2 regions of the Rhodoglobus aureus genome follow, and region 2 is predicted to be linked to the other one. Evidence: predicted binding sites of a transcription regulator. Region 2 holds the regulator's gene; the other holds the start of a gene.

Region 1 (14,806 bases), on a different contig from region 2:
AAGCTCGCTGTCGTAATCCGCGAGCGCCGTGACGAAAGTGTCGTGTAGGGCTGTGCCCTCATCGTCGGCAACATAAACGTAGGCAATGCGCTGCGTGGTGTCCCCACCAGCGAGTTCCTCCGCTAGGGCATGCCCCTGCTGGTCATAGGCGGGAATCGTGCGGAAGAAGTATCCGTCGTCAAAAACATCAGTGAGTGCGGAGAACGTTGCCGCAGGAGAGATGACGGGAATTTTGGCATCGATTGCCAACGGGATAGCGCGCTGAGCGAGAGCCGACGACGATGGCCCAATAACCACATCCACCTTCTTCGACACCAACGTTTTGAACGACGTTTCCAGCTTGGTGGTCTTTGCCTCACCAGAGTCAACGCTCACTACCGTGACCGGTTCGCCGTTCACTCCACCGGCAGCATTGATCTCCTTGACCGCCGCCGCCACACCGGCAGTTTGAGCAGCAGCCAAGAATGAGAACATACCGCTCGTCGGAAAGATAGTGCCCACTCGCAGCACACCGTCACCAGCAGGAGTCACGACCGGAGTCGGAGTAGGCGATGCCGCAGGAGTGAAAACCGGTGTGGCTGTCGGGGCAGGCGAACTGCACGCCGCAAGGGCTACTACGACAACTGATGCCGCAACGATCAGACGTCGAGTCGCGCGAAAGCTCGTCATTGACTTACCTCTCTCGGAGCCGCGATCTTCGGGCGATCACGCACCTTCACAGGAATACTACGGTGCCCCCGGAGCGTCCGATGGCGAACCTAGCCGAATGCGAGAAGAGTGACGGAAGAGATCGAAGGTGAGGATTGCCAGCGCCACCCACACAATTGCGAAGCCCAACCAGCGTTCTGGCGGCATCGCCTCATGGAAAACGAAGACACCGACGACCAACTGCAAGATGGGCGCCAAGTACTGCGCAAGTCCCATGTAGGTGAGAGGCAGACGGCGGGCTGCTGCGGCGAACAGGATCAGCGGAATCGCCGTGATCGCGCCCAAGAACAAAGTCAATACCGTGTGACCGGTGCTGACAGAGCCCACCGAGAGAGTGCCGTTTGCGCTCAACACGAGCAGAACAACAATCGCAATGGGCGTCAAGAATGCTGTCTCGACCGCTAGGCCGCCCAACGCATCCGCTTTTGGCCCGACGCTCTTTTTCACGAGACCGTAAAGACCAAAGCTGAAGGCCAGACCCAACGCGATCCACGGAAAACTGCCGTAGCCGATGGCAAGAACGAGCACGGCAAGAGCGCTTATGCCGAGGGCAACCCATTGCAGCGGACGCAACCGTTCGCGCAGAATGATCACGCCGAGCAACACCGTGACGATCGGGTTGGTGAAGTAGCCCAATGACGCTTCCACAATGTGACCATTGAGGCTGGCGTACACGTAGATCAGCCAGTTGATGACGACAAGCACTCCGGCAAGACCGAGGCTCCAGAAAGTCTTGCGGTCACGGATGATGACCAAAACGCGCACATAGCCGCGGGTGACCAGCAGAAGAGCCGCACAAAAAACGAGCGACAAGACGATGCGCCAGGCCACGATTTCAATCGCGCCCGACTCTTTGAGAGAGAAGAACACGATCGGCATCGCGCCCCACAAAACGTAGGCGGATACTGCGAACCCGAGGCCGCTCGGCGATACGCGATCAGTTGCGTGAGAAGTCGTGGTCACCACTAAAGCTTAGGGCTGCGCTGGGGCTCCCTATGACATCCAGACAATACGAAAGCCCAAGGCCGGAGCCTTGGGCTTTCGTGTAGCCGAACAGTGACGTTCGGCGAGGATTTAGGTAGTCGCGTTAGCGAACAACCACAGCGAGCACGTCGCGAGCCGACAGAACGAGCAGGTCGTCTCCGCCGTACTTCACTTCGGTTCCGCCATACTTGGAGTAGATGACCTTGTCACCTACGGCGATATCGAGAGGCACGCGGTTTCCGTTGTCATCGATGCGACCGGGACCTACGGCGACTACTTCGCCCTCTTGGGGCTTCTCTTTCGCAGTGTCAGGAATGACGAGCCCAGACGCGGTGGTCTGTTCTGCATCGACCTGCTTGATAACAATGCGATCTTCGAGCGGCTTAATGGACACCGACACGTGGGACCTCTTTCTAAAGTTCTTGGGTTGGCACACTCCCTGTAGGAGTGCCAGATCAACTATACGGCTTGGTTGGCACTCGATCAACGTGAGTGCCAATACGGATGCGGATACGGTTAGAGAATGAATCAGAGCGAATTGCGAGAGCTGCTTTCGACCGAGGGCCTTCGCCTGCTTGACTCACTTCCGGTCTGGCAATCGAACGACGAAATCGTGCGAACCGTCGCCGAACTCCGCAAGGCCGGCCACAGCGCCGGACTCGTTGCAGCAGTACTCAGTCAGTCAAAACTGCGCGCAAAAGCCGCAAGCAAGTTTGGTCCATTTGCAGAGCGGATGCTCTTCACCGAAGCCGGCCTCGAACAAGCAACCCGACTCTCCGTTGCCTCTCTGCACGCAGGCCGTTTTAGCGCCGCCGGGGTGAAGTGGGTCGCCGATCTCGGCTGCGGCATCGGAGCTGATGCGCTCGCCATCGCAGGCCTCGACCTCAACGTCACCGCGGTAGAACGCGATGAAACCACCGCAGCGATCGCGAGCTACAACCTAGCGCCGTGGAGCAACGCACAAGTCGTACACGGCGATGCGGAATCCGCAGACCTCACCGGCATCGATGGCATCTACCTTGATCCAGCACGGCGAGACGCCCGCGTTCGCCTCACCAACCCCGCCGACTGGACACCGTCACTCGACTTCGCGTTCGGCCTAGCCGAGCGCTACCCCACCGGAATCAAGCTCGGCCCAGGTGTCGACCGCGCTCTAATCCCCGACAGCGCCGAAGCCCAATGGGTGTCCGTCGGGCGCGAAGTCGTCGAACTCGGACTCTGGTTTGGCGCAGTTGCCCGCCCCGGCATCCGGCGCGCAGCGCTCGTGATCGGAGAACACGGCACCGCCGAGATGACGGCAGCCACCGACAGCGCGGACGAAGCCGCTGGGGAACTCGGTCAGTACCTGTTCGAACCTGACGGCGCCGTCATCCGCGCACGCCTCATTGGCGACCTCGCCCGGCAGTTGAACGGCCGGATGCTCGATACCTCGATCGCCTACTTCAGCGCGGATACCGCTGCAGCCTCGCCCTTCGCTACGTGCTTCGAGATAGTGGCCGACTTTCCCCTCGACAAGCGGTCGCTGAAAAAAGAACTCGCTGCGCGCAAAATCGGCACCCTGGAAATCAAAAAGCGCGGGGTTGATATCGACCCCGCGACTTTTCGAACATCGCTCTCGCTCAAAGGCGAGAACAGCGCAACACTTATTCTGACGCGCGTTGCGGGCAAACGCCGGGCGCTGCTTGCACAGCGCGTGACGCCTAACCGCTAAGCACGGGAAGCTAGTTAGTACCCGAAGTAGCTGTTGTCTAGCTGGCTTAAGCCGGCTGTAAACAGAAGGAAAGCGCCGATCACAAAGATCCCGGTGATCAGGCCAATTGCGACGCTGATATAGCCGGTGATGAGACCAGTGAGCCAGAACGGACGCCCGTGCGGCTGCTTCTTCTGCGCCATGTGCCCCATAACAACTGCGGCCAAACCGGGCAAGAAACCGAAGAAGACGAACGACAGCAGGATGCCCGAGATTCCGGTAACCATTGAGGCGATCGAGAGTCCCTGTGCGGGACCAGCCGGAACCGGCGTGAACGGTGCCTGGCCCGGAGTTGACGCACCCTCGTAGCCGGCGATCGGGGTGCCGCTCGGTGCGGAGTATGGGTCGTTCGATGCTGCCGGAGTTGCCTTAGTCGCAACAGGCGGCACAGGGGGCGCAGGGGGCACTGAGGTGGCCGCCGGTGCGCTGGGGGCACCAGTTACGGCGGGTGCTGTTGTCGCACTCGTCGAGCTCGAGTCGGCGGCGCTTGCTGACGCTGCGGCATAGGGCTTCGTCAGTGCAGCAGCCACTGCCGTATTGGCGTGTTCTGCAGCGCTCTTTGGCGCCACCTTTGGTGCTGCCGACTTCACGGGGGCGGCCTGTGTGGCCGTAGCCTTTGCCGGGCTGGTCTTCGCAGCAGGTGTCGACTTAGCTGCGGACTCTGCGGAGGTCGGCTTCTTGGCCGCAGGCTTCTTAGCTGACGGAGTCGCCTTCGCCTTGGGGGCGCTTGATACCGCCGGAATAGCGGGATTGGGGATCGACGAGGTTGAGTCGTCTGAGTTGTTTGTAGCCATTCGCATACTTTAGCAAGCGCAACTCAACAAAAAAGGCCCGCACGGAAGTGCGGCCCCTTTCTCTAGAGCGAAGTTCTCAATAGCCGGTGATGGACGAGCCGACCGCCAAGGAACCAATGACGAGGAATGCGACAATGATGGCCCCCAGCAAACCGAGGTAGCCGAGCACGAGACCGATTATGGCGAGCACATTGCCCTGTTCACCGGTCTTTTTGATCTGGCTGAGCGCAATGTGGCCGGTGACAATACCGATGAGGCTAAGCCACAGGATCGACGTCACGAGCGAAACGATCGAGAGTACGTTCCACTTGGCAACCGGCGCGCCCGTTGGCGTCGAGGCGTAAGGCGTGGGTTCTGACATGGCGGAGTGCTCCTTAGTAGATGAAACCGATAGCGGCGCCACCATATTCTCAGCCTGAGAGAACGCTGTCAATGCGCCCCGTCTGGCGCCCGATCCGTTTCTACGCCTGTATTTGGGTGACAGGGAGGGTGGAGTCCGCACTAAAGCTGAGCGTCGACGGTTGTTTACCGGCCATCACCAATTGGGCGCCCAGTGCGGCGATCATCGCACCGTTGTCGGTGCACAACGACAACGGCGGGATTCTCAACTGGATGCCCGCAGCATCGCACCGCTCCTGTGCGAGCTCGCGCACGCGGGCGTTTGCCACGACTCCGCCGCCCAGCAGCAATCGAGGTACGCCGCGATCAACACACGCCGCGACAGCCTTGGTCAGCAGGATGTCGACGACTGCCTCACGGAAGCTGGCCGCGACATCCGCAATCGAAAAGTCTGTTCCGGCGTCTTGCTCGCGCTCAACCCAACGCGCAACTGCAGTCTTTAGCCCGGAGAACGAGAAGTCGTAGCGGTGCCGTTCCATGTCTTTGGCCTTGCTAAGCCCTCGGGGGAATCGGATGGCCCGAGGGTCTCCCCCTGCAGCGACCCGGTCTATCTGTGGCCCGCCGGGGTAGGGCAATCCGAGCAGCCGAGCAACCTTGTCGAAAGCTTCACCCGCAGCATCGTCAATTGTTTCGCCGAGCAGTTCGACATCAGAAACCAGATCACGCACGTGCAGCAGCGAAGTATGCCCGCCAGACACGAGCAGCGCGATTGTCGGAAGATCGATCTCGGTTCCGTCATCGCGCAACACGTCGGCGCCGACGTGGCCGACAAGATGATTGACGGCATAGAGCGGCTTGTCGGTCGCGACGGCGAGCGCCTTCGCAGCGGCAACACCCACCATGAGCGCACCAGCAAGTCCTGGACCACTCGTGACCGCAATCGCATCGATCTCGTGAAGCTCTACGCCCGCATCGGCGAGCGCCTGCACGAGCGCCGGCTGCATCGCCTCAAGGTGGGCCCGTGCCGCAACCTCCGGAACCACCCCGCCATAGCGGGCGTGCTCGTCCATCGACGACGAGATGACGTTAGCGAGCAATCGGCTGCCACGAACAATGCCGATCCCTGTTTCGTCACAACTCGTTTCAATCCCCAGCACGAGAGGCGCTGTGGTGTTCTCGGGCACGCTGCGGCTCGACGGTGCTTCCCGGTTAGACGGTGCTACCTGACGCGCCCGAGCTGCCTGACGCGCCGCTCCGGCCTGGGTCTCGCCCGCGAGCTGGCTCATGCGCCCACCGCCGGAGAGAGTTTCGGTTCGGGAATGGTGAGGCGCATCACAATCGCATCCACACCATCGGGCTGGTAATAGTTCGGACGCACAGCGATGTGCTCAAAACCGAGCGATTCATAGAGGCGTTGCGCGGCCGGATTGTCATCGCGCACCTCCAAGAAGAGCTCGCCAGCCCCCCGATCGCGAGCCTCAACCATGAGCGCGTGCATCAGCGCACGCCCAATACCGTGGCGTCGAGCATCCGGTGCAACAGCAATGGTTTGGATATCGGCCTGCCCCGAACGGAACGGAGCACGCAATCCTGCATAGGCTTTCACCTGCGTTGGCTCCCCCACCGGATGCGCGACCAAGTAATAACCGTGGTTGTCGACGATCTCCGCTGCCATCATGTCGCTCGACCAAGCATCATTGGCGAACTCGCTCGACTCGATCACCATGATGGCGTCAAGATCGCTTGGGGTGGCGCGGCGCAGTTGCCAGCTCATGCGGTTACTCGTTTCGGTCCTGCGGAGAGGCTGATGTCTGGCGAGCGCAGGTAGAGGGCTTCTTCGCCCGCGAATTCGCGTCCGTTGGCTTTCAGGATGTGCGCGAGCCTGGCCAAATTCGCGGCGTGTACGATTGCGGCTTCCCGCAGCGCGTAGTGGTCGTAATTCGGCACGTGGGTGGGGAGTTCGGCGGCGGGAGACAGCGCGGGGCCAGCGTCGCGGATAGGCAGCCCCGCATCATCCATTCCCGTGTAGGTCGACCAATAGAACTCTTTGCGCCGAGCGTCGGTGGCGATCAGGGTTGGTCCGGTTTCGCCGAGGGCAATGGCGTCGTGGGTGACGACCGGATATAGCGGCAGGCCAGCACCGAAGGCGAAAGCGCGTGCGGCAACGATTCCAACGCGCAGTCCGGTGAAGGGTCCCGGGCCCATACCAGCGACAACACCGGTGAGATCGGCTACCGCCAGCCCAGCCTCAGCGAGGCACGTGTAGATGAAGTCGCCAACAACTTCGGCATGCTTGCGGGTGTCTGCAGAGTCGCACTCGGCGTGCACGACGCCAAGCGCATCAACGATGGCGACACTTGTTCCTGCCGACGTATCAATCGCTAAGAACATCGAGCCACCCCATGTCTGCCCACTTGGGGCCACAACCGGTAACCGTGACCGTGCGCGGTTCCACTGATTCTTCGGCGAAGTCGTCGGCAGCCGCGTTCTCACCGCCAGTGCCCGCCTCGCCCCGTGCACCTGTTGGTCGCACAATGTCGACGTTCAACCATGACTCGCTGACCCCGTCAAGTAACCCTGCGCCCCATTCGACCACAACAATGGATGCCTCAAAGTCGATGTCGAGATCGTCGAGCTCAACAGCGCTGCCCAAGCGATACGCGTCGACGTGCACGAGGGGCGCCAGGCTGGACCCGGGTGTCGATACCGGCGCGGATGCCGAAGCGAACGTCGATCCCGACGTCGGTGTCGGCGTCGGTGTCAGTGTCGGCGTCAGTGTCGGCGTCGGTGTCAGTGTCGGTGTCAGTGTCGGTGTCAGTGTCAGTGTCAGTGTCGGCGCTTCGAGCCTCGGATGCGTGCGCGCGAGCACAAAAGTTGGGCTCGTGACTGTGCCCCGAATGCCAAGGGTTTCGCCGATCGCTCGAGTGAGGGTGGTCTTGCCAGCACCGAGCTCGCCATTGAGTAAAACGAGGTCGCCGGCGCTGAGCTGCCCGGCGATCACAGCCCCGAGTTCAGCCATCCGCTCGGGGGAATCGATCACCAGTGTGGTCACGGTTCGTACCTGCGCACTACGCGCTGCCCGATGCGCGTCACAATCTCGTAGTTGATGGTGCCGGCCGCTGCAGCCCAGTTGTCGGCGCTCGGCACCGACATCGAGGCGGTTGCGCTGTTCGAAAAGTTCGAGGCGCCCGACGAATTCGAGAGATCCGAAGCGCTCGACGAGTCGCCGAAGAGCACTGCGCGGTCTCCGACTGCCACGGGAACATCGCCCATGTCGACCACGATCTGATCCATCGCAACCCGGCCAGCAATGCGACCGGTCACTCCGTTGATCGAAACAGGCCCGCGGTTGGAGGCCTGACGTGGAACGCCATCGCCGTAGCCCAGGGGAACGAGAGCCAGAGTCGTATCGGTCTCGCAGTGAAAGTCGAACCCGTACGAAACACCCTCACCCGCCGAAGCGCGCTTGACCGAGATGACGGGCGCGCTCAAGGTCATCGCAGGCACCAGCCCGAGAGCCGCAGCATCCACATCGTCGGAAGGGGCCAGACCATAAGTGCTGATTCCGAGCCGCACCAAATTGAACCGGGCGTCTGGATGCTTGATTGCTCCCTCTGAGGCAGCCAAGTGACGGAATTCTGGCCGCAGCCCTACCGACTCTGCCATCGCAATAGCTGCCGCAAACTGTTCGATCTGCTTGGCATCGTGCTCATCACCCGCGTTGGCAAGGTGGCTCCAGATTCCTCGCACCCGCAGACGGCCGGCCAGTTCGTGCTCAACAGCGGCCTCGAAGAACTGCTGCCAGTCGCCGAGAGCGGCTCCGTTGCGGTGCAAGCCCGTGTCGACTTTGAGGTGCACGCACGCGGTTCCGGATGCCGCGGCAACTTCCGTGAGCTGCGCGATGTTGCTGATGCCGAGCTCTACTTTCGCGCGCACCGCTTCGCTGAATGCTGCCCCCGGCTGGTGCAACCACGCCAAAAGCGGAGCGTCAATGCCTGCATTTCGCAGCGCAAACGCCTCGGTGAGGTCGGCGACGCCAAGCCAGTCTGCGCCACCAGCGAGCGCCGCCCGTGCGCTTTCGAGGGCGCCGTGTCCGTAACCGTTCGCCTTTACGACCGCCATGACCTGTGCGGGCGCGACGAGGGCTCGCAAGGTTTCAACGTTGTGGCTGATTGCGCCCGTGCTGATCGTTGCGAGGCGAAGTTCAGTCATGATGTGCCTCCGCAACAACATAGGCAATCGCAATGCCAGCATCATGGCTCATCGAGAGGTGCACCGAGGTAATTCCCCGGCGTTCAGCAATGGTTTTCGTGGAGTTGAGCAGCTCGAACGCGGGATTGCCGAGCGCGTCAGATACGACCCTCATGTCGTGCCACGTGACACCACTCGAGTCTCCCAAAGCTTTGATGAGCGCCTCTTTGGCGGCAAACCGGCCAGCGAGCGACCGCAACGGCCTGACCACACCATCCTTCAGCTGTTCGCTCTCAGAGAACAAGCGCGATGTGAGGGTCGGCGTGCGCTGCAAAGCACGTTCGAAGCGGGCGATGTCGACGACATCCACACCGATCCCCACAATCACGGTGAGGCCTATTCGACGGTGACAGACTTCGCGAGGTTGCGAGGCTGGTCGACGTCGAGTCCCTTCGCTGCCGAAAGTTCCATACCAAAAATGTGCAGCGGGATGACCGCAAGAAGCGGCTCGAAGAACGAACCAGCCAACGGAATCGGGATGACCTCATCCGCGAACGGCAGCACAGCGGCGTCGCCCTTCTCAGCGATCGCGATAACGCGAGCGCCACGGGCACGAATCTCCTGAATATTGGAGACAACCTTCTTGTGCAACGAGTTGGGGTCACGCGGGCTTGGCACAATAACGAAGACAACCTGGCCGGGCTCAATGAGCGCGATGGGGCCGTGCTTCAGCTCGCCGGCAGCAAAGCCCTCAGCGTGAATGTACGCGAGCTCCTTGAGCTTGAGCGCGCCCTCCAGAGCGATGGGGTAACCGACGTGGCGACCGAGGAAGAGCACCGACTGGGTGTCCGTCATCCAGCGCGCCAGCTGCTTGATCGACTGCGAGGCCACAAGCACCTCAGAGATCTTGTCGGGAACGGCTTGCAACTCGGCAACGTTCTCGCGAATCTCCTCATCGCTGAGCGTGCCACGCACGCCGGCAATGTGGAGACCAATCAGGTAGAGCGCGGTCACCTGAGCCACGAATGCCTTTGTGGATGCCACAGCAACCTCGGGTCCAGCGTGCGTGTACACAACAGCGTCTGACTCGCGGGGAATCGTTGCGCCGTGCGTGTTGCACACCGAGACAACTTTCGCGCCGGATTCGCTAGCGAATTTCACAGCCATCAGCGTGTCCATGGTCTCGCCGGACTGGCTGATCGAGATCACAAGCGTGCGCTCAGTGAGAATCGGGTTGCGGTAGCGGAACTCGTGCGCCAACTCAACGTCAACCGGAACGCGAGCCCACGCCTCGATGGCGTACTTGCCGAGCATCCCCGCGTAAGCCGCGGTTCCGCACGCAATAACAACAATGCGGTCGATGTTCGCAATAACGTCATCGCCGAGCGGCTCAAACTCTGAGAGCTTGACGAGGCCATCCTGAACGCGGCCAAGGATCGTGTTAGCTACAGCATCCGGCTCTTCGCTGATTTCCTTAGCCATGAAACTCGACCAACCGCCCTTGTCAGACGCAGAGGCATCCCAAGCGATATCGAATTCCTCGACCTCAACGGCATTGCCATCGAAGTCGGTGACAACCACAGAGTCAGGACGGATCGTGACGATCTGGTCCTGGCCAATAGCAACAGCTCGACGCGTGAACTCAACGAACGCGGCGACGTCTGAACCCAAGAAGTTTTCGCCATCGCCCAAGCCAATCACGAGAGGTGAGTTGCGGCGAGCGCCGACAACAACCCCGGGCTGGTCTTCGTGCACAGCGAGAAGAGTGAATGCTCCCTCGAGGCGAGCAACAACGCCACGCAACGCCTGAGTTAGGTCGCCAGTCTTTTCGTACTCGCGACCGACCAGAAGTGCTGCCACCTCGGTGTCAGTCTCGCTCGCAAACGTAGCGCCCTCAGCCAACAGTTCATTCTTCAGCTCAGAGAAGTTCTCGATGATGCCGTTGTGAATGAGAGCAAGCTTGGAGTCGCGGCTCAAGTGCGGGTGTGCGTTCACATCGGTTGGTCCACCGTGGGTGGCCCAACGGGTGTGACCGATGCCCGTGGCACCGTTGCCGAGAGGAGCCTCGGCTAGGTCATCCAGAAGCATCTGAAGCTTGCCGGCACGCTTGCGCGTTCCCAGCGTGCCGGCTTCGTCAATAATGGCGACACCGGCAGAGTCGTAACCCCGGTACTCGAGACGCTTAAGACCGCCGAGGAGAACCTCAAGGCTTTTGTTGTTACCGACGTAACCCACAATTCCACACATAGAACCGAGTTTAGATGCCCAAGCTGAGTATCTGTGCGCAGATAGGATGAACCCGATGCATGAAAACGGCTCCGCACACGGTCAAATCTCTCCCTTTCTTGAAATCGATCGGAGCGATTGGAGCGAACTCGCGCCAAAAATGGAGGTTCCGCTCACTCAAACGGAACTTGTAGAGCTCCGCGGGCTCGGCGACGAACTCGACGTCACTGAGGTCTCAGAGGTCTACCTCCCGCTGAGCCGACTACTCAATCTCTATGCGGAGAACGCTCAGAGGTTGCATGCCGCGACAACCCAATTCTTGGGAGCATCCACCACCAGCACGCCATTCGTGATCGGTGTTGCCGGATCCGTAGCCGTCGGAAAATCCACAATCGCCCGCCTGCTGCGCGAACTTCTCTCCCGCTGGGAAGGCACCCCGCGCGTTGAGCTCATCACCACCGACGGCTTCTTGCACCCCAATGCCGAGCTCGAACGCCGCGGCATCCTCGAACGAAAAGGTTTCCCCGAAAGCTACGACCGCCGCGCACTCCTGCGCTTCGTTAGCAAGATCAAGGCCGGTGAGCCCGAAGTGCGCGCCCCGTTCTACTCACACCTCGCCTACGACATCATTCCCGACGCCGGCGTAACCGTGCGCAAACCCGACGTACTCATCGTCGAAGGCCTCAACGTCTTACAGCCACCGACTCCTGGCAAAAAACTCGCAGTCAGCGACCTCTTCGACTTCACCATCTATGTGGATGCCCGCACAAGCGATATTGCGCACTGGTACGAGGAGCGCTTCCTGCGCCTCCAACGCGGTGCATTCAGCAACCCGCGCTCCTACTTTCACCGCTTCGCTGACCTCAGCGAGAGTGCGGCCCGAGCACGCGCCCAGCAGGTGTGGAAGCTCACCAACGAGCCAAACCTCATCCAGAACGTGCTGCCAACGAGGGCCCGAGCGTCACTGATCTTGCGCAAAGATGCCAATCACGCGGTATCGAAAGTGCTGCTGCGCAAGACCTAGAGGGCGTTCAAAACCGTCTAGTTGCCGAGTTGAGCACGCACAACTACAGCCAGGCGTTCGGCCATCTGTTGTGCGATCTCTTGGTGCTCTGCCTCAACCATCACGCGAACCATTGGCTCAGTGCCTGAGGCGCGAAGCAAGACTCGACCGGTATCACCCAGTTCTGCCTCCGCAGCGGCAGCCGCATCGGCGATCACCGTGTCTGAACCGAGCGAGTGGTGGTTAACGCCACGCACGTTCTCGAGCACTTGCGGATACACCGTCATCACAGAAGCCAACTCGGCAAGCGTCTTGCCCGTTCGCTCCATCTCGGCAACAAGGTGCAACCCCGTGAGGATGCCGTCGCCGGTGGTTGCGAACTTGGTCATGATCACGTGACCAGATTGTTCGCCGCCAAGCGAAAGACCGTGCTCACCGAGTGCTTCAAGCACGTAGCGGTCGCCGACCTTAGTCTCAAGCATCTCGATGTTGTGCTCGGCCATTGCTCGGCGAAGGCCGAGGTTGCTCATGACGGTCGCAACGAGAGTGCGGTTGTGAAGCACTCCACGCTCGGCCATCGATACGGCCAGAATCGCCATGATTTGATCGCCATCAACGACCTTGCCGTCTTTGTCGACCGCTAGGCAACGATCGGCATCACCGTCGTGAGCGATTCCGATGTCGGCGCCGTGCGAGAGCACTGCGGCAGCGAGATTGTCGAGATGGGTTGATCCAACGCCGTCGTTGATGTTAATGCCATCGGGATCAGCACCGATCACGGTGACTTTGGCTCCGGCATCCGTAAATACCTGTGGCGAAACTCCGGAGGCAGCGCCGTGAGCGCAGTCAAGAACCACGTGGATGCCGCCAAGTTGGTTCGGCAACGTCGACAACAGGTGCACGACGTAGCGGTCTTCAGCATCGGCGAACCGTCGGATTCGGCCTACCTCAACGCCCGTAGGAGCGAGGCTAGGCGCCGCGAGTGCTGCCTCGATGCGGTCTTCGACCTCATCGGGAAGTTTGGTGCCGCCCTGACCGAAAAACTTAATTCCGTTGTCGGGGGCGGGGTTGTGCGACGCGGAGATCATGACTCCAAGGTCGGCTTTGAAATCGGCAACGAGGAACGCCGCTGCGGGAGTAGGGATCACTCCAGCGTCGAAAACATCGACGCCAGAGCTCGCGAGCCCCGCGGATACCGCGGCTGAGATGAACTCACCGGATACCCGCGGGTCGCGTGCGACTACGGCAATGGGTCGACGGCCTGAAGCGCGCCGACCATCAGCAACTCGCCCCTGGCCCAGTACGACTGCTGCCGACTGAGCCAAGCCAAGTGCAAGCTCGACAGTAAGATCACTGTTCGCGAGTCCGCGAACGCCATCTGTACCAAAAAGACGTGCCATACGTTGCCGCTAGCGCGTGAAGCGGGTTAGCGCTTCGAGAACTGCGGAGCCTTACGCGCCTTCTTGAGTCCAGCCTTCTTACGCTCCTTGACGCGAGCGTCACGGGAAAGGAAGCCATGCTTCTTGAGGATCGCGCGGTTGTTCTCTTCGTCGATCAGGTTGAGCGAACGAGAGATGCCCAAACGCAGCGCGCCAGCCTGACCCGAAGGGCCGCCGCCGGTGATGCGCGCGACTACGTCGTAGCCACCGAGCAGGTCAAGAACCTTGAACGGGTCATTGATGAGCTGCTGGTGAAGCTTGTTGGGGAAGTACTCGGCGAGCTCACGGCCGTTGACCGTGATGGTACCTGAACCGGGAACGAGGCGAACGCGGGCGATTGCCTGCTTGCGACGTCCAACGGCTGCGCCGGGAACGGTGAGTACGGGGCGAGGCGCAGCTGGCGCCTCGGTTGCTACCGATTCAGTCGTATACGACTCGGGAGTACCCTCGGTGATTGAATCTTCGATCTTGGCCACAGTAATAAGTCCTTAAGTCTTGGCTACGTAAAGCGCGGGCGCTACTGAGCGACCTGGGTGAGGGTGTACGGAGTTGGCTGCTGAGCAGCGTGAGGGTGCTCAGTGCCTGCGTAAACCTTCAACTTGGAGAGCTGAGCGCGACCGAGTGAGTTCTTCGGGAGCATTCCACGGACTGCCTTTTCAACGGCGCGCGTGGGGTGCTTCTCCAGCATCTCGGAGTACGTGGTGGCCGTGAGCCCGCCCGGGTAACCGGAGTGACGGTAGGCCTTTTTCTTCGCGAGCTTGGAGCCGGTGAGGGCGACCTTCTCAGCGTTGATGATGATGACGAAGTCACCCATGTCCATGTGAGGAGCAAAGGTGGCCTTGTGCTTTCCACGGAGCAGAATTGCTGCGTGGCTGGCGAGACGGCCGAGAACGATGTCGGCGGCGTCGATGATGACCCATTCCCGCTTGACATCGTCGGGCTTGGGCGAATATGTACGCGTCACAATAGTGCTGCTTTCATTGATCGAGTGAGGTGTTCGTGAATCCCGCTCCGATGGTTGTTTCAGAAAGAAACAATTCAGGTGGAGGGCTCATGATCGGATGCCGCACCCTATAGTGCAGACACCAAGGGTCAACAATAGCCGAACTTCGGCCACGCAGCAAACGCTCCACTGTTGTTAGTCCATCGGAGCGCGATGGGAGCGCGTGAGTTCTGCCCGCGCCGCGAGCCCGTCATCTGCCGGGTAGCCCACCTCGACGAGCGTGAGGCCCTTGGCCGGCATGACCTTGTACTCACTCCCCTTCGAGCGTTCATCCCGAATTTCGCCAGGGCGGGAGATCTCCAGCTTGCCCTGGCCCACGAATACGCCAGCGCCTACGAGCGATCGCACCATGCTGTGGCAGAAAGCATC
Region 2 (14,806 bases):
TCTTGCAGCACGTTCGAGACGAGTTTGAGCCCGCTCGCTCCCTCAGGCAAGTCGACCTGCGTGACATCACCGGTGATGACCATCTTGGAATCGAATCCCAATCGGGTCAGGAACATCTTCATCTGCTCAGGGGTGGTGTTTTGGGCCTCGTCGAGAACAACGAAAGACTTGTTGAGCGTGCGACCACGCATGTAGGCGAGCGGAGCAACCTCAACAGTGCCAGCGGCCAACAACTTAGGAACCAGTTCTGGATCCATCATGTCGTTGAGTGCGTCATAGAGCGGCCGAAGGTACGGATCAATCTTGTCGGTCAGCGAGCCAGGTAAGAAGCCCAATCGCTCCCCCGCCTCGATCGCTGGGCGACTCAAAATAATGCGGTCAACTTCTTTGCGCTGCAAGGCTTGGACGGCCTTCGCCATCGCAAGATACGTCTTGCCGGTTCCTGCTGGGCCAATACCGAACACGATGGTGTTGTTGTCCATTGCTTCGACGTACTGCGACTGCCCCAAGGTCTTGGGCCGAATGGCTTTGCCGCGGGCCGTAAGAATTGTCTGGCCAAGCAAGAGATTCGGGCTGCCCTGATTCTGCCTCAGGATGCTCGCCGACGATTCAACTTCTTGCGTGCCGAGGTCGTGTCCGTCGCGAACCATTGCGATCAGTTCATCCACCAGCTCTTCGGCGGCAGCGAGGGAAACAGCGTCGCCGGTCAGAGTGATTTCGTTTCCGCGAACATGCATTTCGACATCCGGAAACTTGCTCTCAACCACCCGGAGCAGTCGGTCATGTGGGCCTAGCAGCCGCACCATTGCCACGCCATCTACTTCAATGGCAACGCTCTCGCGCTCGTGTGGATGTGCTTTCTCAGTGCGTGCGGACTCAGAGTCACTAATGACCAAGGGTGCCTTCCTCGAGGTTTCCGCCGAGCACATGTGCGTGCACGTGGAAAACAGTTTGACCAGCGGTTTCACCGGTGTTGAAAATCAGTCTGTATTGCCCGCCTGCATGTTCATCGGCGAGCTTCTGGGCGACCGAGACAAGCTCGGCCAGAAGCGCGGGGTTGCCTGCAGCAAGCTCCGCAACGTTCGCAAACTCTTCAGTTGTGGGAACGACAAGCAAGTGCACGGGCGCTTGGGGCGCAATGTCGCGAAACGCGATCACGGAATCTGACTCGAAGACAATATCCGCGGGAATCTCGCGAGCGATGATCTTGGTAAAGATCGAACGTGAATCAGACATAGCTCTAGCCTAATCCTCTAGCCCCAGCGACCAAGTTTGACGTTCAGTACCGCAAGCGCAGCGGGGCCAGCGGTAGACGTGCGCAGCACTTCACTGCCCAGCCGAACCGTGGATGCACCGGCCGCAGTCAATAGCTCCAGCTCATGGTCTGCAACACCACCCTCTGGCCCGACGACGAGCACAATGTCGCGATCATCGACGACGAGGTCGGACAGCGTCTCTGTTGCGGTTGGCTCGAGCACGAGCATCCGCGTGCTGGAGGCGAACGCTGCGAGCTGCTTAGTAGTCACAAGATCAAGCACGTCGGGCAACCACGTGCGCAACGATTGTTTACTGGCTTCGCGCACAATTGCCGCCCACCGATCGCGACCCTTAGCAACCTTTGCTCCCTGCCAGCGCGAAATACTGCGCGCCGCTGACCACGGAATCACGCCGTCAATACCGAGTTCTGTCGCCACTTGCACTGCGAGCTCATCGCGATCGGCCTTGGCCAATGCTTGCGCGAGAAATACCGCAGGCGTGCTGCGTGGAGTGTGCCGTGCCTCAGCAACCTCGATGCTGAGTTCGGTGTGCTCAGCGACGGTGATCGCCCCAGAAACCGTGAGCCCAGCCCCATTGCTAATCGCAATCGTCTCGCCGACTTTCAGCCGCGACACCGTAACCGCGTGACGCGCTTCTGCTTGTGTCAGCGAGACTGTGTCGCCGACCTTAGCGTCGTCGAGTTCTTCATCGATATAGAGGTGAGCCACCGTACTCGCCTACAGGAACCGGTCGCGCAGTTTGGCGAAGAGTCCCTGCTGGAACTCAGCGAATTCTGGCGCTTTGCTCTTGCGCGCTGCGGCAAGTTGCTTTATCAATGCCTGTTCGGTACCGCTCAGCTTAGTTGGAGTGACGACCTGGATGCCTAGGCGCAAGTCACCGCGAGCACCACCACGCAGACCTGTAATGCCTCGCTCCTTGACGGTGAGCACTTCGCCACTCTGAGTGCCCGGCTTGATGTGCACCTCAACCTTGTCGTCCAAGCCGTTCAAGGTCACAGTGGTGCCCAGGATCGCGTCAAGCATCTGAACCTCAACGGTGGCAAGCAGGTCGTCATCGGAGCGACTGAAGACGTCGTGATGACGCACCTTCATCTCCAAGAAGAGGTCACCGTTGGGTCCACCCGCCGGCCCGACTTCGCCCTGGCCCGGCATCTGCAAACGCACACCAGTTTCGACACCGGCCGGAATGTCGACCGAAATGGTACGTTGAGCCCGCACTCGGCCCTGGCCTGCACACGTAGCGCAAGGGTTCACGATGATGTTGCCGTAGCCGCGGCACGTGCCACAGGGGCTCGAGGTCATGACGTTACCCAGGAGGCTGCGCACCTGGCGATGAATCTGACCGCTGCCCTGACAAATATCACAGCGCACCGGTGAAGAGCCGGGTGCCGAACAGCTACCCTCACAGGTCTCACAAAGCACAGCGGTATTGACCTCGATGTCGCGCGAAACGCCAAACATCGTGTCTTTCAGGCTGACCTCAACTCGCAGCAGGGCATCCTGGCCGCGCTCACGACGAGATCGGGGCCCGACGGATTGACCGCCGCCACCACCGCCGAAAAAGGTTTCAAAGATGTCGCCGAAGCCAAAGCTCGCTCCGCCAAAACCGCCGCCGCTGCCGCCCATGTCGTACTGCTGACGCTGCTGCGGATCGCTCAACACGTCATACGCGTGGGTGACGGATTTGAATCGTTCTGACGCGTCCTCGCTCGGGTTCACGTCGGGGTGCAACTCGCGAGCAAGCTTGCGGTACGCCTTCTTGATTTCTTCGGGCGTAGCCTCGCGTGCAACGCCGAGGGCTTCGTAGTGATCTGCCAAAGTTCCGATTGCTCCTTACGAGCTCAATTTTCTTCTAAAAGTCGTGACAGGTAACGCGCTACCGCGCGAACCGCTGCCATGTTGTTCGAGTAGTCCATGCGAGTCGGGCCAAGCACACCCAGTCGCGCAACGTCGCCGCCCGACGAGGAATACCCACCCGTAACGACAGACGTCTCTTCAAGTCCAAATTCTGCGTTCTCTCGCCCAATCCGAGTAGAAACGGATCCACTAGTCACTTGCATCTCTCCAAAGAGGCGCAACAGCGTAACTTGCTCTTCAATTGCCTCAAGCACGGGAAAAATGCTGCCGGAGAAATCTTGCTCGGTTCGCGCAAGGTTTGCTGTACCCGCCAATACAAGTTTGTCATGACGGTTGGCCAACACCTGTTCAACCAGACTGGATGCCACCTGACTGACGACCGCTTGGCGTTCGGCCGCGAAAATATCAGCGAAATTCGCCAGCCTCTCAGCAGCTTCAGGCAGGGACTGCCCGTTGAGCGCGGAGTTCAACTTTGCGCGCATCTCCCCCAAGAACACGTCGTCAAGGGGCTCCAAGACATCGATGAGCCGTTGTTCGACACGCCCGGAATCCGTAATAAACACCGTCATGATGCGCGAAGCACCCAATGGAACCAACTCGATATGGCGCACCCGAGCCGTTGCCAGCGAAGGATACTGCACGAGCGCGACGCTGTTTGTTAGCTGGGAAAGCATGCGCACAGTGCGCGCAAGCACGTCATCCAAGTCGTCGGCTTGACCCAAGAAAGACTCGATCGCTTGGCGCTGTGCGCTCGTGAGCGGCCGCAAATCTGCGAGCTGATCCACAAACACGCGGTAGCCCTTATCGGTGGGCACACGACCAGACGAGGTGTGAGGAGCGGTGATCAGCTCTTCATCTTCGAGCAAAACCATGTCGTTGCGGATCGTTGCGGCAGAGACACCAAAGGAATGACGCTCCACTATCGACTTAGACCCGACAGGCTCGCGCGTAGCAACGTAGTCCTGCACGATGACTCGAAGCACATCAAGTCCGCGGGCGGAAACCATGCCACCACCCACCTCTCTTGATTGGCACTCAATCCGTTCGACTGCCAATCTTACTCGACACACCGCGACACAACCGTTGCACCGCACAACTCATTAGCGCTACCGTATGTCTGTACTTGGGTGCTACCCCTCCGGGGAAATGCTCAGGTGTGACACCGAGCACTTTGATGAAACCCGGGAACTTCCCTCGTTCACCTGAAAGGCACGAACTCATGACTGACGCAAATCCGCAGCCCGCCGCGCCGCAGCCGGCAGCCCAACTGACCACGGCTGAGGACAACCAGTGGGCGTCCTTCGCTCACCTGGGCGGAATCCTCAGCTTCCTGCCATCACTCATCATTTGGCTGATCTTTAAGGATCGCGGCGCTTTCACCAACGTCGAAGCCAAAGAAGCGCTGAACTTCCAGATCACATTGACCATCGCGCACATCGCGCTTGCAATCCTCGGCTCGATCCTGACCGCTGTCACTTTCGGCATCTTCGGCATCATCCAGGGCTTGCTGTGGTTCGCGCTCGTCGCTGTAGCCATCATCTTCTCGATCATCGGCTTCACGAAGGCCAAGGATGGCAACCACTACCGTTACCCTTTCGCACTTCGCCTCATCAAGTAGCACGATATTTAGTAGCTGAATGAGACTCGGCCCCGGGAGCTTCCACTCTCGGGGCTATTTTTTTGCCCAATGCACGCTTTAGGCCAATGCAGGGTTTAATGGAGTCATGTCAGATTCCACACCCCCCACCAGTTCTCCGTACGCACCGATCCAACCGATGAGTCCGAGCGACGAGAAGCTTTGGTCGACGTTGATTCATGTCGGTGGAATCTTCTTCGGATTCATACCAGCGCTCGTCGGCTACCTCGTGTTCAAGGAACGCGGTCCCTTCGTGCGTGCTCACACTCGCACCGCGCTGAATTTCCAGATCACCATGTACATCGCGATGTTTTTGGGCGCTATTCTCAGCGTCGTCGGTATCGGATTCCTGATCATTGCTGCCGTTGCGATTATCATCGTCATCTTCAGCATCGTCGCCGCAATCGCCTCGAACAATGGGCAGGCGTACAGCTACCCGCTCACGTTCCAGTTCATTAAGTAACTCGAATTCACCGCTCTAAATAGGGGCGTCACCTAGCAATCGCCGCACCACGGCATCCGCGAGCAGGCGCCCCTTTAGCGTGAGCTCAATCGTTCCGCTCAGTGCAGCACGCGCATCCACGAGTTCGTCGGCGATGAGACCAGCCACCGCCTGGCGGCCATCCGCATCGAGGGTGTTGATGTGCAGACCGTTGCGCACGCGGGTGCGCAACAAGACGTGCTCTAAGTATTTGCTCGAGTCCGCGAGCGTCTCTCTGCCCGCTCCCGGCGAGTGTCCGGCGGCAATACGGTCGGCATACGCCGCCGGGTGCTTCACATTCCACCAGCGCACTCCGCCAACGTGGCTGTGTGCGCCGGGGCCAACACCCCACCAGTCGTTGCCCAGCCAGTAGCCCAGGTTGTGGCGACTGGTATTGCTGACGTCAGGATCATTGCTGGCCTTGCCCCAGTTGCTGACCTCGTACCATTCATAACCCGCAGCACTGAGCTTCTGCTCGGCCAGCTCGTACATGTCAGCCTGCAGGTCATCATCGACAGGTGCGACGACACCGCGGCGAATTTGTGCCGCCAACTTGGTACCCGTCTCGATGATGAGAGCGTAAGCAGAAATGTGATCAGGGCTCTGCGCGATAGCGTGATCTAGTGAGCGCTCCCAATCTGCCAAGCTCTCCCCCGGAGTGCCATAGATCAGGTCGAGACTCACATCGAGCCCCACCTCGCGCGCCCACGTCACCACGTGAGGAACTCGTTCGGGATCATGAGTGCGCTCAAGCGTTGCGAGCACGTGCGGCACCGCTGACTGCATCCCGAAAGACACACGGCTGAAGCCGGCCTCCTTGAGCGCCAGCAAATAATCTCGGTCAACAGAATCGGGGTTCGCCTCAGTGGTGATTTCGACATCCGGCGTGAAGCCCCACGTGTCGCGCGCAGCAGCAAGCATGCGCGTCAGGTCAGTCACGGGAAGCAAGGTTGGTGTGCCGCCACCGAAGAACACCGTCGACGCTTCTCGAGGAGCAACGCCCGCCTGCGACAGCACGGTGGATGCCAGCGCCATCTCAGCGATAGCTTCCGTAGCGTAGTCAGACCGCTTGGCCCCGCGCAGCTCTTCACTCGTATAGGTGTTGAAGTCGCAGTACCCGCAGCGAACGCGGCAGAACGGAACATGAATGTACACGCTCCACGGGCGGCTCTCAGAACCGACCGCCGCGCTGTCGGGGAGCGCGCCATCGAGAGGTGCTGGATCGGCAATGGGCAAAGCACCTGGCACGAACGATTCCCCTAAGCAGCTGATGACGAAAGTGTCTCGCAGCTAGTGCATGCAGACACTCGTCAATTGTCGCACCCCGTGCGTGGGAGCATGTAACGGTGAAAACGCACATTCTGTGGGACATCGACGGCACGCTCATCCACAACTCTCGTGACGGAACGACTGTCTATCTCGACGCATTCACGCGCGTCACTGGGGCCCCACCGCGCCGCCGCATCACGAACCCTCACGGAATGACTGAGGGCCAGCTTCTCGCGAAGCTGCTCGAGCTCAACGGCCATCCCAGCACGATGCTGGATGACCTGCTGAACGAACTCGATGGGCGTACACGCGCCCAGCACGACAGCGGATTTGTGCGGGAAGCTGTTGCAGGCGGACCGCAGGCACTTCGGCGCGTGTCAAGCCGTGGATGGACAAACTCACTGCTGACCGGCAACGGGCCCCAGCACTCTCGCTACAAACTGTTGGCGGCCGGCTACTCAATCGACGACTTCAACTGGCAAAGCTCGTTCTTTGGCGATCGCTCGCCAGATCGTCACCACCTCACATCGCTGGTTGCACCATTGCTCGGCGAGGGCACCAACGTCATCATCGGCGACACCCCCAATGATGGGCTCGCCGCAGACTCCGCAGCGTTGCCATTTATCGCCGTAGCGACAGGTGCCTACTCGGTTGCCGACCTCCGCGGCACAAACGCGCTCCTCGTCGTTGACAACCTAGAGACGGGCATCGACGACCTGCTCGGCACAATCGCCGAGCTCACCCAGCGCGGCTAAAGTGCAGCTCTCAGCGGTAGGTCCTGATGCCAGGCCTAGTCCTTGGGACTCGGCGAAGGAATAGCGCCCGCCAGCGCACGCAAATAGCGGCCGACAACGATGGACTGCAAGATTCGCAGAGCGGGTGAGAGCAACATCCATTTCGTCGATGCCGGTCGTGAAAACGAGCGAACAGTGATCCAAATCGAGTTGTCTGCTCGACGCTCGACCATGAATGACTCCTCGCCGCGTAGCGGATGGCCCTCAAGCGTTCCGTAGGCGAACCCAGCAACCTTTGGCTTGTCGACGACATACACAACACGCACCGGCTCGTGGGCAATGAACGGGCGGCGACCAACGGAAAGAACAATGGTGTCACCGGGGCGAACCCTGGGATGCGAATCGTTGTCGTGCGACAGATCAAGCGAGTCACCGGCGGGATCGCGCGGCAATAGGGTCACGCCAAAGCCGCTGCGGCGCTTCACACCCCACGTCAGAATCTGTTGGTGCGCGAAAGCCCAGCGCTTTTCCCCATGCCCGATTCGGGCAGTACGCTCGACACGACGAAAGCCTGCCGGGGGAAGAACAGTAAAAGTGCTGCCGCGCGTGGCACCCACCGCGCCGTACGTAACGGGCGCATTGGGGTAGGTGCGGGCATCCACTTCGCCTACTTCTTCTCTTTGCCGGCTTCGACTTCACCAGACAGTGCCGCAATAAAGGCAGCCTGCGGAACCTCGACGCGACCGACCATCTTCATGCGCTTCTTGCCCTCTTTTTGCTTCTCGAGGAGCTTGCGCTTGCGACTAATGTCGCCGCCATAACACTTAGCCAAAACGTCTTTGCGCATCGCCCGAATCGACTCACGAGCAATAATACGTGCGCCAATTGCGGCCTGAATGGGAACCTCAAACTGCTGGCGCGGGATCAGATTCTTCAAACGCTCGGTCATCAGCACGCCATAGGTATACGCCTTTTCGCGGTGCACAATCGCGCTGAACGCATCGACAGCTTCACCCTGAAGCAGAATGTCGACCTTCACGAGATCGGCCTCTTGATGACCGCTGGGCTCATAGTCGAGACTGGCGTAGCCCTGCGTGCGGCTCTTCAAGTGATCGAAGAAGTCGAAGACAATCTCGCCGAGAGGCATCGTGTAGTGAAGCTCAACACGGTCGGTGCCGACATATTCCATGCCCTGCATGGTGCCGCGACGTGACTGGCAGAGCTCCATAACCGTTCCGACAAAGTCCTTTGGAGTCAAAATGGATGCCTTCACCATCGGCTCGCTTACACTAGCGATCTTTCCGCCAGGGAACTCACTGGGGTTCGTGACGGTAGTGACATTCTTGTCATCGCCAATGACTTCGTAGATTACCGAAGGAGCGGTGGCAATCATGTCGAGGTTGAACTCGCGCTCAAGACGCTCACGCACGATCTCCAAGTGCAGCAACCCTAAGAATCCACAACGGAAACCGAAACCCAACGCAACAGACGTCTCAGGTTCGTAGACGAGAGCAGCATCTGACAGCTTCAGTTTGTCGAGTGCCTCACGCAGCACCGGATAGTCGGAACCGTCAATGGGGTAGAGGCCCGAGAACACCATCGGCTTCGGCTCGGAATAACCCTTAAGCGGCTGCGTCGACGGCTTGGCGAAGTTAGTGACCGTGTCACCGACCTTGCTGAGGCGAACATCCTTCACACCGGTGATGAGATAACCCACCTCACCGACGCCGAGACCCTTCGTCGGTGTCGGCTCAGGCGAGCTCACACCGATCTCAAGCAATTCATGAGCCGACTTCGTCGACATCATCATGACCTTTTCGCGCGGCGACATTTTGCCGTCAATCATGCGGACGTAGGTAATAACTCCACGATACGAGTCGTAAACCGAGTCAAAAATCATTGCGCGGGCAGGAGCGGATGGGTCGCCAACCGGGGCAGGAATCAACCGTGTTGCTTCATCGAGCAGCTCAGAAACGCCAACCCCCGTCTTGCCAGATACACGGAGAACCGTCGAAGGATCGCAGCCGATCAGACCAGCGATCTCGTCGGCGTACTTGTCGGGATCAGCAGCAGGCAAGTCAATTTTGTTCAGCACCGGAATGATCGTCAGATCGTTCTCCATCGCCAAATAGAGGTTTGCGAGCGTCTGTGCCTCAATGCCCTGCGCCGCATCCACCAAAAGAATTGCGCCCTCACAGGCAGCCAGCGAACGCGACACCTCATAGGTGAAGTCAACGTGGCCAGGCGTGTCAATCATGTTCAGCGCATACGACTGCTCTTTGCCGTTCTCATCAGTGAGAGCCCACGGCATGCGAACAGCTTGGCTCTTGATCGTGATGCCGCGCTCACGCTCGATATCCATACGGTCGAGGTACTGGGCCCGCATATCGCGGTCGCTGACAACCCCCGTGACCGACAGCATGCGGTCAGCGAGGGTGGACTTGCCATGATCGATATGCGCAATGATGCAAAAGTTGCGGATAAACGCAGGATCGGTCGAAGCAGGCTCAAGTGTGTAAGAGGCGCGAGGAGACATCCGCCCAATTCTCCCACGTGCGCGACGATCCTGCGCGCACGTGGCTCAAACGACAGGCAGACATAGGGTTAGGCGGCCGCTACGTCGACTCTAAGGGGCTCTAGGACGCGGCGAAGAAGAGAAACGGCAGCGAAATCAACGCGCCGGCAACCACAACAACAACCCAGCCGAAAGTAGCGACGGACGCCAACACAATTCCCCAGATAGAGAAGCTGCGTCCCGCGGGCTCATCCCGAAGGCCAAACACGCCCAAAACGACGGCAGCCAGAGGCACGACGACACTTTGAGCGAAGAAGAACGACGCAATACCCAAGCTCAAAGCGAGAATGCTCATCGTGCGAGAAGCGCAAGGGGCGGATGCTGGAAGTGACGAACCCTGCTGGGTGGATGCTGGAAGTGCAGTATCGGTCGGCATAGCTTGCTCGTCGGGTGTCGAGTTCGCACGTGCGCCATCTTGGTCTGTCGCGGCAAGCGCCACTAAGGACGAATCAAAAGCGGAATCAGAAATAGTTGAAGAAGTCATACCTAAACGATAGAAAACAGAGAGCGGCCGAGGAATCGGGGTAACCCCCGGAACCGTAGGCGGATAACGAGTAGGTATGGGTTTGAGGCCGAGGTGCATGGCGTGGCAAACAGGCAGTGAAACCTCAGTTGCAGTAACGTTGAAGGGTAGGCTTAGGAGTCCGAGCAAACTTGGTTTGTTTTGACTTGGGAGGCTCCGCAAGAGCCCGAGCAAACGTAGTTTGCCCGGCGCTGGGGTCGCACAATTGCTCCGCAATTGCCATAGCTCCACCGCGCTGGTAATGTTGCCTGTTGGCTTATGCATATGGTTCTTCGTCGAACAGTATGCGCATCGCGGCCGGGAATCAGAACACCGATTCTCTTCCACGGCCGCCCACCATCTCTGATCCACAAACAAGAAAGCACCTCAACGTGGCAAATATTAAGTCGCAGATCAAGCGCATCGGCACCAACAAGAAGGCACAAGACCGCAACCGCCAGGTCAAGAGCCAGGTCAAGACCGCCATCCGCGCAACCCGCGCAGCGATCAAGGCTGGCGACAAAGACACCGCGCTCGCGAACCTGAAGGTCGCCGCCAAGTCGCTCGACAAGGCCGCCGGCAAAGGCGTCCTACACAAGAACCAGGCAGCGAACCGCAAGTCGGCCATCGCCAAGCAGGTTGCAGCACTCTAAAGACCTTTGATCGGCATACCGCCGAACACAACAAACGCCCCCACCGTTCGCGGCTGGGGGCGTTTGTTGTTAGGTCGCTTGCGGTTGGGGCGTATGTTGTTGAGTCGCTTGCGGTTAGGTCGCTTGTCGCTAGGGCGTATGTCGCTAGGGCGTATGTCGTCGAGCGCCGCAGTTAGCTAGCGGATGCCGCGAGCCGCCACGACAGAGATCATGCGTTCAAGCGCAAAGACAGGGTCGCGCCCCAAACCTTTGACCTGAGCATCCGTATCGGCAATTGCCTCAATGGCGGAGCCAAGCCCCGCATCACTCCAGCCCCGCAAATCTTTCATAGCGCGCTCTGCTTGCCACGGTGCCATCCCGAAAGTCTTCGCTGCCTGACCCGACGACATTGAGCCGCCGGAGAGCTTCGCCATCGTTCGAACCTTGGAGGCGAACGCAGCCACGATCGGCACCGGGTCTGCCCCAGAGGCCAGCGCATGACGCAACAAGACAAGAGCCTCGCCTGAACGACCCGCGATCGCAGAATCAGCAACCTTAAATGCGCTAGTTTCGACCCGCCCAGAGTAGTAGCGAGCAACAGTTGACTCGTTAATTTCATCCGCATCGTCGGCAATGAGCTGCTGGCAGGCAGCCGCAAGCTCGGCGAGGTCAGCGGAGAACGCAGACACGAGAGTGTGCAGTGCGCCCGGCGTCACTCGTCGACGTTGGGTAGCGAACTCGGCGGCCGCAAAGTCGTACTTATCTGAGTCTCTTTTGAGATCGATGCACACGACCTCGATTCCGCCGCCCGTGCCTGCACGGATTGCGTCAAGAAGCTTCTTGCCGCGAACTCCCCCGGCGTGACGCAGCACCACATAGGTGTCGTCTGCCGGGGCATCCAGATACTTCAACGTCTCAGTGATGAAGGCGTCGGAACACTTTTCGACGTTCGTGATGCGGATCATTCGCGGCTCGCTGAAAAGCGACGGGCTCGCCAAACTGATGAGTTCACCTGGGGCGTATTGGTCTGCCTCGAGATCGCTCACTTCAAGGCTGGGGTCTTCTACCTTGAGGGTGTCGCGCAGCAACCTAATTGCACGGTCGGCAAGAAAACCTTCGGTGCCACTGACGAGCACGATTGGTGCTGGGCGCACATTGTTCCACGTCAATTGTGGGATAGCGACCTTCGACTTTGCCGGCGATCGTGCTGGGGGCTTAGCGGCCACGAGACTCCTCACTTAGTACTGCGACCCCAGCCTATCCTTGCCCGCCGACGTGCCGTTCCGACCATAACCGAACCGCGCCAGGCCGGGTCGCCGGCGATACCAACACAAGCCCGTCTGTGTCGCTTCGCATTGCCAGGATCCCGGCCTCGGCGAGCATGCCCAATGCATCGGCAGTCGGATGCCCATAGCCGTTCTCGGCTCCGACACCCACCAACCCCACAGTGGCGTTGAGCGCGGCATAGAGGGGCGGGTATTGATCGGCGGACCCGTGATGACTGACTTTGACGACATCCACTCTCGAGAGTTTGTGCTCGCCCACGAGTCTCGCCTGCGCACTCTCTCCGAGGTCACCGAGGAACACGGAACTGAGGCACTGGCGCTCACAATCGGGCCGAGGCAGAAACTCAAGGATAACGCTCGCATCGTTTCCTGGATCGATGCCTGCAAGTCGCTCGCCTGGCCACAACACGCTCCAACGCAGCTCACCGAGCGAGCCGCGATCTCCCGTACTGGCAGGCAGCACTTGAGCACCCGCTGCTTCGAAGGCATCGAGTAGCGCGACATCCTGCGCAGACGCCGTCGGGCCGACCAGCACAGTGTCAGCTCGACCGAGCACCGCCTCGGCGCCACCAACATGGTCGTGGTCAAAGTGTGTGAGCACCAGTAGATCAATTCGGTCGACGCCCAGGCGTGTGAGGCACACGTCGAGACGCTCGGGATCGGGCCCGGTGTCGATCAGGGCGGTTCGCTCTCCGCTGCGCACGACTACAGCGTCCCCCTGACCGACATCGCACTGGGCAAACTGCCAATCTTTGGGCCAGGACAGCGCCGCGCTCACCCCGAGGCCTGCGGCAGCAGCGCCCGCGAGCGCTGTGACGACGACGAGTACGGAGAGGGCTCGACGGCGCCACGGCTGTTTCATCACTAGTGCCGCCAGCAGTAGCACGGTGATGATACTGAGCGCGACGACACCTACCCAGCCCTCCCACCACGGGATACGCGTTCCCGGAGCATTCGCAAAGAAGGTCGCCACAGCGGCCACCCACGCCGAGGGCAGCCAGGCGATCCATATCAGGCCAATGCCGAGGGGCGGGAAGACGGTGAGCGCCACACAGGCCGCCAGACCCACCACTGTGGCGACGGGCGCCGCGGGGGCAGCGAGCACGTTAGCGAGCACCCCATAGGTGGGCAGCGTGGGCTGCAACAGCAACAGCACTGGCTGGCAGGCGAGTTGCGCTGCGAGCGGCACTGCCACGACGAGTGACAGCCACCGCGGTAACCAGCGGTCCAGCAGTTGAGCCAGGGGTTCGGCAAACAGCAGCAGACCAGCCGTTGCGAAGACCGACAGCGCGAACGCGAAGTTGCGCGACAGCCACGGGTCAAACACCAGGAGGCTGATCGCGGCGAGTGAGAGCACAGCCATGCCGCGAATCGGTCGCCCACTGCCCAACGCGATGAGCACCAGTGTCGCCATGAGAGCCGCCCGAAGAACACTAGGGTCTGGAGTGACCACAACCACGAATGCGAGTAGCACGAGCACGGAGAGCGCGATCCTCAGCACTCGATGAGCGCCGAGTCTGCCACCAAGGGCCATGATCAGCCCAACCACAATCGCGCAGTTTGCTCCGGACACCGCCGTGAGGTGACTCAGCGAGCTGGTCTTCATAGCGGCATCCAACTCTTCGTTGACCGCCGAGGTATCGCCGATCGCGAGCCCTCCGATGAGTTGCCCACCACCGCCGGGGAGGACCTGGGCTGCGGTGGCAAACGTGCGCCGAAGCTGGTTAGCCCATTCGATCGACTCGGCCGGATCGGCCCGCCACTGCGCGTCTTCGGAGGCAAACACCAGCACCGCTCGCCCATCACCCGGCTCAGTTGCCGTGAGTGTAGCTACGACTGAGAACTCGACTCCAATCCCCCATTCGTCGCCCTCCGGCTCCATCTCTGAGCCGTTTGTACCCTTCACGCCGAACCGATCGCTGTCATGAAAGACCAGCGCAGGAGAACTCAGGGGCACCGACTGCCCGTCGACGATCACCGATGACAGTTGCGCCTGAAAGTACTCAAGATCGGCACGAACTGCGGAGGTGGTCGTGCCCCACACTTCTACCTGGACGTGACGAGCGGCAAGGTCGCTCAGGGCTTCCGGCTGACGAAGATCTGCGTGCAGCGCGACGGCGGTCGAACAAAGGGCTGCCAGCGCGCACGCGAGACCAAAGCTGGCCAACAACTGGCGCCGAGAGACGAGCGCGGCAGCGGTCGTGACTCCAGCGGAAAGCCACAGCACAACGGCGCTCGCGACAGCCCACTGCGGGACACCGATCAGAAGCACCGCGACCAACCATGCGACAGCGACCGGGACGCTCAACCTCAGATCGAGGCTCATACAGTGATCAGCTCGCGGAGACCCTCGAATGTCTTGTCGCCGAATCCGGAGACATTGCGCAGGTCGTCGATGGTCGTGAATCGACCATTGGCATCCCGCCACGCCAAGATTCGGGCTGCCATCGCCGGGCCGACCCTAGGCAGTGTGTCGAGCGCGGCCGCATCTGCCGTGTTTAGATTCACTCGCGAATCGGATGCCGCACCATCCGGCGCCTGCTCGCCTTCTTCGGGC

Evidence for each region. The regulator HrcA, encoded in region 2, represses chaperone genes, less so after heat shock. The targets are predictions, from matches to a motif close to TTNGCACTCGNNNNNNNCGAGTGCNAA.
Region 1: groES (co-chaperone GroES) is a predicted target of HrcA. The motif match lies at 2,165-2,191, and genes of this name have one in related genera.

The regions. Positions count from the first base shown of each region.
Region 1 is NZ_BAAAKW010000008.1:67,110-81,915, reverse strand. Features, by position in the region: gene ABD112_RS01860 (ABC transporter substrate-binding protein) at 1-669, opposite strand, end outside; gene rarD (EamA family transporter RarD) at 727-1,674, opposite strand; gene groES (co-chaperone GroES) at 1,796-2,092, opposite strand; gene ABD112_RS01845 (class I SAM-dependent methyltransferase) at 2,216-3,403, shown strand; gene ABD112_RS01840 (DUF4190 domain-containing protein) at 3,418-4,236, opposite strand; gene ABD112_RS01835 (DUF4190 domain-containing protein) at 4,313-4,597, opposite strand; gene tsaD (tRNA (adenosine(37)-N6)-threonylcarbamoyltransferase complex transferase subunit TsaD) at 4,698-5,729, opposite strand; gene rimI (ribosomal protein S18-alanine N-acetyltransferase) at 5,858-6,349, opposite strand; gene tsaB (tRNA (adenosine(37)-N6)-threonylcarbamoyltransferase complex dimerization subunit type 1 TsaB) at 6,346-6,966, opposite strand; gene tsaE (tRNA (adenosine(37)-N6)-threonylcarbamoyltransferase complex ATPase subunit type 1 TsaE) at 6,950-7,627, opposite strand; gene alr (alanine racemase) at 7,624-8,787, opposite strand; gene ABD112_RS01805 (holo-ACP synthase) at 8,780-9,154, opposite strand; gene glmS (glutamine--fructose-6-phosphate transaminase (isomerizing)) at 9,163-11,013, opposite strand; gene coaA (type I pantothenate kinase) at 11,069-12,016, shown strand; gene glmM (phosphoglucosamine mutase) at 12,034-13,395, opposite strand; gene rpsI (30S ribosomal protein S9) at 13,422-13,910, opposite strand; gene rplM (50S ribosomal protein L13) at 13,952-14,398, opposite strand; gene ABD112_RS01775 (tRNA pseudouridine synthase A) at 14,573-14,806, opposite strand, start outside.
Region 2 is NZ_BAAAKW010000001.1:55,398-70,203, reverse strand. Features, by position in the region: gene ABD112_RS00340 (PhoH family protein) at 1-896, opposite strand, end outside; gene ABD112_RS00335 (histidine triad nucleotide-binding protein) at 886-1,236, opposite strand; gene ABD112_RS00330 (16S rRNA (uracil(1498)-N(3))-methyltransferase) at 1,254-1,985, opposite strand; gene dnaJ (molecular chaperone DnaJ) at 1,995-3,095, opposite strand; gene hrcA (heat-inducible transcriptional repressor HrcA) at 3,119-4,141, opposite strand; gene ABD112_RS00315 (DUF4870 domain-containing protein) at 4,354-4,752, shown strand; gene ABD112_RS00310 (DUF4870 domain-containing protein) at 4,859-5,233, shown strand; gene hemW (radical SAM family heme chaperone HemW) at 5,249-6,499, opposite strand; gene ABD112_RS00300 (HAD family hydrolase) at 6,598-7,275, shown strand; gene ABD112_RS00295 (DUF1990 domain-containing protein) at 7,311-7,916, opposite strand; gene lepA (translation elongation factor 4) at 7,922-9,790, opposite strand; gene ABD112_RS00285 (DUF4190 domain-containing protein) at 9,891-10,313, opposite strand; gene rpsT (30S ribosomal protein S20) at 10,724-10,984, shown strand; gene holA (DNA polymerase III subunit delta) at 11,161-12,189, opposite strand; gene ABD112_RS00270 (ComEC/Rec2 family competence protein) at 12,221-14,575, opposite strand; gene ABD112_RS00265 (ComEA family DNA-binding protein) at 14,572-14,806, opposite strand, start outside.